4 regions of the Companilactobacillus sp. y65-5 genome follow, and region 4 is predicted to be linked to each of the others. Evidence: predicted binding sites of a transcription regulator. Region 4 holds the regulator's gene; each other region holds the start of a gene.

Region 1 (3,216 bases), on a different contig from region 4:
TAGCAGTTATCGGTGCCAATGGTAAGGAAGGTTCTCTGATCGTCAAAGAAGCAGAGAGTCGAGGAATCGCAGTCACTTCGATCGTACGTAGTGAGAAGAAGGCTGTCACAAAGGATTTTCTAGTCAGAGATGTCTATGAGATCACTGCCGATGATCTGAAGGGATTCGACGCAGTTGTCGATGCTTTAGGCTTCTTCGGTGATTTAGTGAAGGAATACGTTCCGTCTACACAACATTTGATCGACATCTTGGACGGTTCGACGACTAGATTACTAGTCGTCGGTGGTGCAGGTTCGTTGTATATGAATCCTGAGCATACAGAGCAATTGTTCCAAGGTGCAGACTTCCCAGCTGAGGTCAAACCTCTCAGTGAGGAAATGGGTAAGGCGCTCGATCTATTGAAACAAAGCGACATCAACTGGACTTATATCAGTCCAGCGGCGGACTTCGATGAAACAGCTGAAAAGACTGGTAAGTATACCTTAGCTGGTGAGGAATTCACGACTGCGGTCGATGGTCAAAGCAAGCTCAGCTACGCTGATTATGCGCTCGCTATGGTCGATGAGATTCAAAAGGCTGAACATAAAAATGAACGAATCAGTGTAAGGTGGTAGAAGATGAAGATATTAATTACTTATATTAGTATGAGTGGTCGCAACGAGAAGATCGCCAAGCACTTGGCCGAGTATTTAGTTAGCCAAGACGCTGAGGTCGTTTTGGAGCAGATGACTGATACTGACGCATATGAGATCTCCGACTATGATGCGGTCATTGCTGAGACTTACACTTATGGTGAGGGTGAAGTTCCTGAAGAAGCACAAGACTTCTATGAGGATCTAGCTGATGTAGATTTAGAACGGACGAAGTTTGCGGTGCTCGGTTCTAGTTCCAAAAATCACTTACACTTCGGTCGTGCGGTCGATTATTTTACGATGCAATTGAATTCTGCTAACGGTGAACAAGTGGCAGATTCAGTCAAGATCAATGAAGATCCTGATGAAGACGACTTCCAACGAGTTGAACGCTTGGGTGATTATGTGATTAAAAGTATAAATTAATTTTTTTAAGCTCATTATTATTATTAATAATGAGTTTATTTTTATGCTTATGAATCCCGTCACATCAACCTCATTATAATTTTTAATGAGGCATAGCTTATTTGACTATAACTTTATTGGTCATTTATGATAAAAACATCACAAGGTAAGCGGTTGCAATTTTGCAGGCACACCACAAATAATTGGAGGTTTCACACATGACAGATTTCAGAATTGAATCAGATACACTCGGCGAAGTAAAGATCCCAGCTGACGCCTTATGGGGGGCTCAAACAGAACGCTCACGCAATAATTTCCCAACTGGCGAGAAGATGCCACTAGAAGTTATCAAGGCTTTGCTTCAAATCAAGAAAGCTGCAGCAATCTCTAATAAAGAACTAGATACGATCGATTCTAAAAAAGCTGATTTGATCGTGGAATCAATCGATAAGTTATTGGCATTAGACGACGAAGACTTGAGAAAAGACTTCCCTCTAGTGGTTTATCAAACAGGTTCAGGTACACAAACTAATATGAATGCGAACGAAGTAGTTGCACATATGGCTGCTAAATTGAATTCAGACATCGAGATCCTACCTAACGATGATGTTAATAAGGGTCAAAGTTCAAATGATATCTTCCCAACTGCCATGAGCATCGTTGCTTCAGTCGCAGTGGACAACTTGGAGGATTCATTACAACACTTGATCGACGAACTAAAGATCAAACAAGAAGAATTTTGGCGCGTAGTTAAGATCGGTCGTACTCATCTACAAGACGCAACACCATTAACATTTGGTCAAGAAGTCAGTGGTTGGGCTAGCATGCTAGAACATGACCTATCTTACTTGAAGAGCTTGAATCATACTTTAGGCGAATTCGCTATGGGTGGAACGGCTGTTGGTACAGGTTTGAACGCTGCACCGGGCTTCGCTGATATCATTGCTAAGAAGATGACTGAAGTTTACGGCGTAGAATTCACAGCTGATACTAATAAGTTCTATGGACTAGCTGCTCACTCAGGCTTGAATGTTGTTCACGGTGCTATCAAGACTTTGGCAGCTGACTTGATGAAGATTGCTAATGATGTCAGATTCTTAGCCAGTGGTCCTCGTTCAGGTTATGGCGAATTACATATCCCAGCTAATGAACCTGGTTCATCGATCATGCCTGGTAAGGTAAATCCTACACAAGCTGAGGCTGTTACTATGTCAGCCGTTCGTGTCATGGGTAATGACGTTGTTGTAGATATCGCTTCAAGTCAAGGTAACTTTGAATTGAACGTCTACAAACCAGTTTTGATCAGTGCCTTCCTCGAATCTGCTGAACTTCTTACCGGTACAATGACAGGCTTCGCTGACAAGATGATCCACGGTCTAACAGTTAACGCTGATAGAATGGAACAATTAGTCGATCAATCATTGATGACAGTTACAGGATTGTCACCACACATCGGCTATCATGAGAGTGCTACAATCGCTCAAACAGCCGAAAAAGAAGGAACAACTTTGAAAGTAGCTGCTATCAAATCCGGCTTAGTTACTGAAGAACAATTCGACGAATGGGTTGATCCATTGAAGATGACAAATATTTAAACAAGGCTTAATCGGCTCCTGAGTTTTACTGATTGCAGTAAGCGCGGGAGCTACTTTTGTAAATCAGATTATTGAAAAAGCAATAAGGGCAGGAAAGAAAAATGACAAAAAAACACAGTAAGATCAAAAAGGCTAACAAGAAAAAACAAGCCGCAAAATTCAAATTTGAACCAACTGATATCAGTCAATTGCAAGATCATTACGATTTGATCATCGTAGGATCTGGGGGGACGGGCTTAACAGCTGCTATTCAAGCACATGAACTCGGATTGTCACCAGTCATCTTAGAGAAGATGTCCAGTATTGGAGGCAATACTACTCGTGCATCTTCAGGGATGAACGCCAGCGAAACTTCAGTGCAATTAGACCACAAGATTGTTGACAGTATGGATGCATTCTATAACGATACTTTTGTCGGTGGCGGTAAGAAGAATAATCCTGAGCTATTGAAGTTCTTCACAACACACGGCGCTCTAGCAATCGATTGGTTGGCTGGTCACGGTATCGAATTGGATGATCTAACTACGACTGGTGGCATGAGCGTATTGAGGACCCACCGTCCTAGTTCAATGGCACCGATTGGT
Region 2 (3,216 bases), on a different contig from region 4:
CTTTGGACTAACTGCTCACGTGTTTCCGCAAAATACTTTTTGAGCCAAGTTATTGCAGTATCACCGATTGGCAATAATCTTTCTTTATCACCTTTTCCCAATGTTTTGATCAGGCCTAAGTCAAGATGTAAATCACCCATAGATAAATTAACTAATTCACTTACTCGCAATCCCGTCGCATACATGACCTCAAAAATTGCTCTGTCTCTGATGCCCAACGGTGTAGATATATCCGGCGATTCAATCAGTCGATTGACTTCATCCATGGATAAAACCACCGGCAAATGTTGGCCTTTCTTTGGTGCATCTAATTCGTTCATAGGGTTAACTTGAATTTTATTGATCAATTCCAGCCACTGATAAAATCGCTTCAATGATGAGAACATCCTCATCTGTGTAGTTTTAGACTTACCAGCTTTGTCTTGATCCGCAAAAAAATTAGTAATGACAAAGTGATCTTCAGGATACTGTGACTTGTGATTGCCTTCTAAAAAATAACTGAATTCTAATAAGTCTTGTTGGTAAGAAGTAATGGTATTTTTAGATAATCCCCTATCCAGTCTCAAGTAACGTCCATAATCAGAAATCATATCGATCATTGTCTGATTATGAATTGTTAGGCTTTTTGTCAAAAACTTTCACCTCTATTTAAGATTTAAGATAGGTATAACCATCTTTTTGTTCGATTTTTCTTTGTTTCATTAAGCTACCTAGTGCACGTTTGAAACTACCTTTACTGATACCAAAATAATCTTTGATATCATCTGGATCACTCTTGTCTGTATATGGAATCTTCCCATCTCTGGAATGCTCCAAAACCGCCATGATCATTTGTGCATCAGGTGTGATTTCTTCATAGGCACGTGGTCTCATAGACAAATTGAGACGACGATGACTTGAACCAATAATACGACTCTTAACATGTTGACCAATGTGCAATGGTCCATCTTGCTCATTTACATGAATGAATCCAATATAATAATCCTCTGTGATAACGAATGTCCCTGATTCTCTAATAGCGATAACAGTTCCTTCTACATCTTTGTTCTTCAGAGAATCATTTGCACTACGAACTAATTGCAAATAAAGATTCAAGTCGGCTAACTTGCCCCATAGTCGTCCCTTGTGATCAACATCTAGTTTGACCATAACGCGGTCGCCTTTCTTAGGCCATTCTGAATGTTCAAGTGGAAGATCATCGAACGAAACAACTATATCCTTATCTACCAATCCGACATCCACAAATACACCGAGGTCGGTTCTAACATTCGTAACTTCGGCATAATCCCATATTCCCGGCATTACAGTTGGTAAATCCACTGTCATACGATTTTTATGTGATTGATTTTCATAAACAAAGCCAGCTATTTCATCGCCTAATTCAGGAGTTTCTTCTAATTCAGTTAATTCAAGTGAAAACGTATATCCATCAATTTGAACAAAGGCTTCGTCTTTATTCAAGTCAGTGACTGTTCCTGACATGACTTTTCCGTACATATCTTTTAATTCCATAATTTCTCCATATTCTCCAGTTAATAATCATAATCAATAATTACACATGCTCTTAGCTAGTTACTATTTTAACAGTTATCCTCAGAGTTACATAATTATTTTAGCTGAATAATTGTATCATGTTTTCAGTTATTTTTTTGATAAATTTATTATTAATTTGATTAGTTTAAACACCCACTTATATTGCCTTTACATCAGGGGTATACGTTTACATAAAATTTGTGAATAATTACTTTTCACGTGTAAAGTCACAATTTTTTTCAAATTCAACATTGAATTATCAAATACATTGTGAAATAATTTTCTATGTGGTAAACGTTTCCAAAATATTTTTAATACAGAAAGAAGATTTTAATTTATGAAAATTAAAGCCGCTGTTGTTGATAAAGTAAACGATCCATTTGTAATCAGAGATGATATCGAACTCGCTGAGATGGAAGATGACGGTCTTCAAGTTAGAGTTGTCGCTTCAGGTATTTGCCACTCTGATGAAGCTTTGCGTAAAGGTGATGCTGGATTCAACCTTCCTGCTATTCTAGGCCATGAAGGTTCAGGTATCGTTGAAAAAGTAGGTAAAAACGTCCACAATTTTGAAGTTGGTGATCACATTGTTATGTCATTCTATTCATGTGGCGAATGTGATAATTGTTTGAAAGGTAAACCAACACAATGCCGCAAGTATGCTGCCTCAAACTTGAGTGGAACACGCCCTGATGGTAGTGATCACTTCACAGAAAATGGTAAGCATGTGAATGATATGTTTAATCAATCATCATTTACAACTCACACGGTTATCGATAAAAGAAATGCTGTTAAAGTATCTAAAGATCTTGATTTAAGAAAACTCGGACCCCTAGGTTGCGGATACGTAACTGGTAGTGGTACTGTCTTCAATACTCTAAAAGCAAAACCAGGTGACACGATTGCTGTCTTTGGTACAGGTGCCGTTGGCTTGGCTGCCATGATGGCTGGTAAGATATCAGGTTGTACACACGTTATCGCCGTTGATATCATTCCTGAACGTCTTGAATTAGCTAAGAAAATGGGTGCAACTGATCTTGTAAACAGTAAAGAAGAAGATGCTGTTGAAGCAATCAAGAAAATCACTAATGGTTTAGGCGTTGACTTGGCTGTTGATACAACTGGTATCGCAAAAGTTATGACTGACTCTATCGCCGCTCTAACACAAGGTGGTACAACAGCAACCATCGCCGTAACACCAAACAATATCGAAATCAGCACATGGAACGACCTATGTGTTGACGATAAGAAGATTGTCGGTGTGAATATGGGTGACGCCATTCCTCAAGTCGACATCCCTCGCTTGATCGAATTCTACAAACAAGGATCGTTCCCATTTGACTTGACTGAAAAGTTCTATGACTTCGATCAAATCAATGAAGCAAACGCTGATTCAGTCAATGGTAAAACTATCAAACCTGTTTTGATCATTGATAAAGATTACAAACCCGGAGAATAATTAAATAAATTCTGTAATAAAAATAATAAGTCCACTGATGAACTAGAAATTCATCAGTGGACTTTTTCGTTTTTATTATGTTCATGACAAATGTCATTGCAGGATGTGACATTGCATACTGTCAGAGACGACCCCAAAAAGATATATTGATCTTATCAAAATAAAGGAGTCGATAATTATGCCATCTATTACAGTTGAACACATTAATAAGAGTTTTAAAAAGA
Region 3 (3,216 bases), on a different contig from region 4:
CTATCCCGCTCTCAATGTTATTCATCGGTATCTCGATCTATAACGCCGGATTAGCCAATGTTACTCTCCACAAGGAGAATGTCGGGATCTTATTCGGACGCTTCATCTGTGCACCGTTACTGATGAGTGCCCTATTCCTCTTCATACCTGGTCCTGCCTTGATGAAACAAGTCTTCATTATTCAAGCAGCCATGCCAGTTATGACCAACGCACCTGTCGTGGCTAAGTTATACCACGCAGACGCCAATTACGCCGCTATTATGGTAACAGAGACCACCATTTTGAGCCTATTCGTAGTTCCAGTTTTGATGATGATAATCAAGTAATATACAAAAATAGCATTCAACTTTTAGTTGAATGCTATTTTTTGAGCTCTGTTGCTAGACTAGATTTGCAAAAATTGGAGCAATCAAGTCAACGACGATTCCGATAACGATAACTGAAATTGATGCCATGGATCCTGGGATTGCGCCTATTTCTAAGGCTTTTGCTGAACCAATCGTATGTCCAGCAGTTCCAAGTCCAAGACCTAAACCAATGTCAGATTTGTCGAGTTTGAACATTTTGATCAAATAGTCACCTAAAGCGTAAATGATAACGGCGTTGAGGATAACCGCTAAGGCGGTAATTGCTGTGCTTCCACCAATAGCAGTTGAAATTGGTAGGGCGATTGCAGTTGTTGCGGCTTGCGGTAACATTGCCAATGTTGCAGCTTGATCTAATCCCATAAGTTTTGAAACTAAGATGATCAAGACCATAGAAACGGCAGTACCAATGATCAATGACAGTAAGATCTCGACCCAATATTTTTTAACGACATCATTTCGTTTGTAAAGCGGGATAGCAAAGGCGATAGTGGCTGGTCCTAAGAACCAGAAGACAATGTCCCCACCCGGTTTATATAAATTAGTATAAACATTTTCGACAGGCATTTTTAAACCAACAGCGATCAAGACTAAAATCAATATTCCTAAAACGGTTCCTAAAAATAGCGGTTGGAAAATGAAAAATCCATTTGTTTTTTTAAATAAATATTGTCCAATCAAGAATACAAATAATGATAAAAAGATTCCGAAAAATGGAAGTGCTAATGTGGTTGTCATTTTGATGTACCCCCTTGGATCTGTTGTTTAATGAAAATTGGTGCCTTACGAGTTTTTGCCTTTGGTTTAGCCAAATGACTCTTTACTTTGATGAAGAACAAAGTTACGTAAGTAGTGACAACCAGCATGATGATGGTTGAGATGATTATTACAGTAATAATTTGTAGACCTTGCGCTTGCATGATTCCTAAACTACCAGCAAGTGAGATTCCTGATGGAATGAAGAGGAATCCGATAATACTAATTAGAAAGCTACTCAAGCTGTCGACCCATTCCAGTTTGATAATGTGTGTTGTCAACAGTAAGTACAACAGTACTAATCCGATGACCGGAGTTGGTACTGGGAAGTTTTTAGGAAAGAGTGATGAGAGAAAACTTGAGACGAACAATACTCCTGAAAAAATCCCAAGTTGGACTAAAACCGGTGCGCTTTGTTTTGTTTCTTTTTCTTTGGTCATTTCAACATCCTCCAATTACGTGAATTACTTAACAACCAGAGTATACAAAAACGCCAATCAAATTGGCGTTTTTTTGGTTAGAATGACATATATTCGAGATGAAATGACAAAATGAGCGGTTGAAATGCAATCGATTACATCCCAAGTGCAGCTTTCATTTGACTAACATAAGATCGAGCGACTGGAACCTTGTCGTGATTACTCATTGTTAACAAATAAGTATTGTTAAAACTAGGCTCTGCAGACAATATCTCAGAGACATTAACGATATAACTACGATGAACTTGCATAAACTGTCTGGGATCAAGTGACTTGAAAAAATGAGCTAGAGTTTGCCTGCTTGGATAGGTCTGTTCGGCAGTTGTAATGTTTAATTTGCCCGCTTCAGTATAAACATACAAAATGTCAGCTATTTTCAAAACAATCGTTCGATCATCGATCGTAACTGAGATACGATTGGACTCTTGAATTATCGTCGTATTTTCTTTTATTAACGGTTTTGCCTTTTCTAAGGCTTGGTCGATTCTCTTTGGATCAAAAGGCTTCAAGATATAATCAATAGCATTTACTTCAAAGGCATCCAAAGCATACTGATTATATGCAGTCGCAAAAATGATTCGAGGTTGGTTAGTTAATTGTTTGAGCGTTTTTGCTAAATCGAAGCCGCTTTGATTTCCTAATTCGATATCCAAAAATATTAAATCAAAATTGTTTCCTAATAATTTGTCCTTGGCTGAATCAACTGATTCCGCCTGATCGACAAAACTGACTAATGAGTTTTGTTCAAGTAAGTATTTAAGTTCCTCACGTGCAAGTGGTTCGTCATCAACGACTAATATTTTCATTGTTTGCCTCCTCATATGGAATCGTCACGATGATATTGGTTCCATTTTCGTTAGTTTCAATCTTCATTTTTCCGTCAGAATTGTATAATCCTTGCAGACGTTGATTGAGATTTTGTAATGCCGTTCCACTCCCGGATTCAGAAGGAACTACTTCTTTTCCAAGGAGGGCAAGTTTACTTTCATCAATTCCAAAACCATTATCTTTGACTTGTATCTGCAAATTATTATCGGGATGAGTGACATTAATGTTGACGATATTATTTTTTTTACGGTCATGAAAGGCGTGTTTAATGGCATTTTCCAATAAAACCTGGATCGTAAATGGTGGCAAGATCACCGAATCAGGTGTCTCGATGTCAAAATCGATCTGATATTTATCTGGAAAGCGTGCTTGTTCCAAACTTAGGTATGCGTCAACGTGTTCTAACTCCTGGCTCAAATTGATTTTTGTTTCGCGGATGCTAGTCAAATTGGCCCGGAAATAGGTACTTAGCTCGATCAACAAGCTTCGTGCTTTGGTGGCGTCTATCCTGATCATTGCGGAGATAGTATTGATGGCATTGAAGAAAAAATGTGGATTGATTTGCGCTTGAAGCGATTTGATTTTAGCATCTTTCAACAATTTTGACTGATTTTCTGCTTCTCCTAAGGCAATTTGACTGGAGAAAATCGAGCCTAACCCTTCAGCTAATTGGATATCCACTGGTGTCAACATTTTATTATCAGTGAAATACATCTTCAAAGTTCCAAATACTTTTTCGTCAACACTCAAAGGAACGACGATTGCTGCTTCAAGTGGACAATTTGGAT
Region 4 (3,216 bases):
TCTGATATCACCCATATTGGCGATACCAACCGTCAAACATGAAATAACAATAGGCAAGACGATCATTTGGATCAGCGAGATGAACATCGTTCCGATGTTTTGCATGACTGTTATAGCGCCCTTGTTGTGATAGAAAATCTGTCCTAGAACTATACCTAGAATTAGACCGATAATGATTTGCCAGCCTAGACTAAGCCGAAAAAACTTTTGCTTTTGCAATTTAATGCCCCCTTAAAACGTCGGTTTTTATTATAGCAGACTTTTGTAAATTTAATCATATTAAAATAATATTAATAATTTTCGATAAATTAATTTAAATATAAATATAATCACATCAGAAAAACCACCAACTAAATAAAATTATATTTATTTTAGACAATAAAAGCACCTCGCTATTTACGAATAAGGTAAATAGCGAGGTGCTCTGTATTTTATTAATCTTCACCAGATTCTGAAGCGATAATATCTAGATCTCCGCTGATATTCCATGAATCAACTGTCGCAGGTACGATCAAATGATCGCCCTTCTTCAAGTCGTAGTCAGTGCCATCAACAGAGATTTGACCTGCTCCATTGAGAACTGAAACCAACGTATACTTACCAATGTCATGTTGCAATGTCACTGGTTCTTTTATTTCCCAACGGTAAACTGAGAAGTAGGGTGATATTGGTGGCTTAACGAAAGTAGTAAATTTATTTTCACCATCTGTTTTGCTTTGAATATCTAGTTTTGGATCTTCATTAGGTACTGTGATAGTATCCTCTGACTGTTTGATATGTAATTCACGTTTCTTGCCTGTGCTCTTTTCTACACGATCATAGTCGTACAAACGATAAGTCGTATCGGAGCTTTGTTGTGTCTCAAGTACCATGATGCCTTTATTTAAGGCATGGACAGTCCCGCTCGGTACATAGTAGAATTCACCCGGCTTAACAGGAACTTTTCTCAATAAGTGATCCCAGTCGCCTGACTCGATCATTTGGTCTAGTTCTTCTCTGGTTTTTGCATGATGTCCATAGACTAAATATGAATTAGGTTCAGCGTCGATGATATACCAGCACTCAGTCTTACCTAATTCGTGTTCATGTTTCCAAGCATATTCATTGTCTGGGTGCACTTGAACAGAAAGACTAGCGTTGGCATCTAGGATTTTTGTGAGCAAAGGAAAAACTCTTCCCTTGGGATTGCCAAATAATTCTGAATGACTGTTCCACAAATCCTCCACAGATTGACCTGCAAATTCACCGTTCTTCACTTCAGAGCGACCATGAGGATGGCCGGAGATGGCCCAACACTCACCAATATCACCATCAGGGATGTCATAGCCGAATTGAGTTTCTAAACGACGTCCGCCCCAAATCTTATTATGAAAAACCGGTTTTAAAAATAATGGTTCACTCATGCAAATACCCTCCAATTTTGTATTGCCTCTATTGATCCTCGCTCTGTTCTTCCTCTAGTGACTTATCACGATCTAAGAAGAAAATCAGCGTTTGCAATTCGTTCGCTAAATCAACATAGTGAACACGAATCGAGTTAGGAACATTAATGATCACAGGTGTGAAGTTAAGAATTCCCTTAACTCCTGCCTCTGTCAATAAATCAGCTGTTGTTTGTGCTGCATTAGATGATACAGTTAGAATGCAGACGTCGATTTGTTGCAAGTTGAGCTGTTCCTTCAATTCATTGACATGATAAACAGGCACACCGCTCTTAACAGTGCCGACGATTGATTCATCAATATCAAAAGCTGCGGCAATTCTCACATTATTAGTACGAGAAAAGTTATAATTTAATAAGGCATTACCCAAATTACCAACGCCGACTAAGGCAACGTTGGTTCTCTTATCTTGATTCAAGAGTTTTTTGAAGAAAGCTACTAGTTCATTAACATCGTAGCCGTAGCCTCTCTTACCGAGTGCACCTAGATATGAAAAGTCACGTCTAATAGTTGCACTGTCAATTTTTACACCTTCAGATAGTTCACCTGAAGAGATTTTTTTGGTACCTTCATCCTTTAGGAATTGGAAGTATCGATAATAAATTGGTAAACGCTTAATAGTTGCGTTTGGTACTGTTGTTTTTGTCATATTTATCCCACCGTTATGTGCGTAGTTTCACTAACTATAATAGTAATTAATATTAACAAAAAACGCAACAGCTTACGGCTAGAAAAGGCAGAAAATTCTAATTAATGATAAAATTGTGAATATACAAAGGAGTTTATTAACTTGATTTTATTACAAGCCCAAAGCATAACCAAAAATTTCGGAACGAAAAAACTTTTTTCTAACGTAAGTTTTGAAGTTCAAGATAACAGTAGAATCGGACTCGTTGGTCGTAATGGTGTTGGTAAATCAACACTATTGAAGATTATTTCCGATCAAGAAAATTATAACAGTGGCAACATTGCCCTAAAAAAAGACACAAATATTGGTTACCTAGCTCAAGATTCAGGATTGAATAGTGACAATAAAATTTTTGATGAGATGGAACAAGTATTTGAATATCTCAAAAAGCAAGAAAAACAAATGCACGAGCTAGAAACTAGATTAGCCGATAACTCGGTCAGTGATTATGACCAGATCTTAAAACAATATGATCAACTCCAAAATACTTTTAGACAAGAGAATGGATACGGATACCAATCCGAAATCAGAAGTGTTCTCAAAGGTTTTGGCTTTGAGGAAGAAGTCTGGCAAGAAAAAATATCTACGCTATCTGGTGGAGAACGTTCACGACTAGCAATGGCAAAGATGTTGCTAGAACATCATGATATATTGCTACTTGATGAACCAACTAACCACTTGGATATTGATACTGTGGAGTGGTTAGAAGGATATCTGAAGAACTATCGTGGAGCCTTAGTCATCATCTCCCATGATCAGTATTTCTTGGACAAAGTCGTGACAGAGATTGTTGAGATCAATCATCATTCCTCAATCCACTACTCTGGTAACTATACTTTTTATTTGAAAGAAAAGAAAAAGAACCAAGAAGTAGAATGGAAACATTATGAAGAACAACAAGCTGAGATCAAAAAGACTGAGGAATATATCCAGAAAAATATTGTCCGTGCTTCAACCACCAAGATGGCCCAAAGTCGCCGTAAGAAGTTGGAAAAAATGGAAATTATGGATCGCCCCGGTTCTGATCAAGGTTCGGTTCACTTCTCATTTCAGATCGACAAGGAAAGTGGTAATGATGTCCTATTG

Evidence for each region. Region 4 encodes Rex, which represses fermentation and respiration genes when NADH is low (regulators of the CRP and FNR family bind a similar motif). Its sites were predicted from a motif close to TTGTGAANTANTTCACAA; they were not measured.
Region 1: AC27FM_RS09825 (class II fumarate hydratase) is a predicted target of Rex. The motif match lies at 1,185-1,202, and genes of this name have one in related genera.
Region 2: AC27FM_RS01595 (NAD(P)-dependent alcohol dehydrogenase) is a predicted target of Rex. The motif match lies at 1,802-1,819, and genes of this name have one in related genera.
Region 3: AC27FM_RS05865 (CidA/LrgA family protein) is a predicted target of Rex. The motif match lies at 1,579-1,596, and genes of this name have one in related genera.

Annotation. Positions count from the first base shown of each region.
Region 1 is NZ_BAAJOA010000005.1:122,089-125,304, reverse strand. Features, by position in the region: gene AC27FM_RS09835 (NAD(P)-dependent oxidoreductase) at 1-614, shown strand, start outside; gene AC27FM_RS09830 (flavodoxin domain-containing protein) at 618-1,058, shown strand; gene AC27FM_RS09825 (class II fumarate hydratase) at 1,256-2,632, shown strand; gene AC27FM_RS09820 (flavocytochrome c) at 2,734-3,216, shown strand, end outside.
Region 2 is NZ_BAAJOA010000001.1:304,663-307,878, forward strand. Features, by position in the region: gene xerD (site-specific tyrosine recombinase XerD) at 1-599, opposite strand, end outside; gene AC27FM_RS01590 (CvfB family protein) at 649-1,512, opposite strand; gene AC27FM_RS01595 (NAD(P)-dependent alcohol dehydrogenase) at 1,871-2,992, shown strand; gene AC27FM_RS01600 (ABC transporter ATP-binding protein) at 3,171-3,216, shown strand, end outside.
Region 3 is NZ_BAAJOA010000002.1:380,067-383,282, forward strand. Features, by position in the region: gene AC27FM_RS05855 (AEC family transporter) at 1-326, shown strand, start outside; gene lrgB (antiholin-like protein LrgB) at 381-1,103, opposite strand; gene AC27FM_RS05865 (CidA/LrgA family protein) at 1,100-1,561, opposite strand; gene AC27FM_RS05870 (LytR/AlgR family response regulator transcription factor) at 1,696-2,406, opposite strand; gene AC27FM_RS05875 (LytS/YhcK type 5TM receptor domain-containing protein) at 2,387-3,216, opposite strand, start outside.
Region 4 is NZ_BAAJOA010000009.1:89,889-93,104, reverse strand. Features, by position in the region: gene AC27FM_RS12315 (cation:dicarboxylate symporter family transporter) at 1-219, opposite strand, end outside; gene manA (mannose-6-phosphate isomerase, class I) at 435-1,403, opposite strand; gene AC27FM_RS12305 (redox-sensing transcriptional repressor Rex) at 1,432-2,091, opposite strand; gene AC27FM_RS12300 (ABC-F family ATP-binding cassette domain-containing protein) at 2,233-3,216, shown strand, end outside.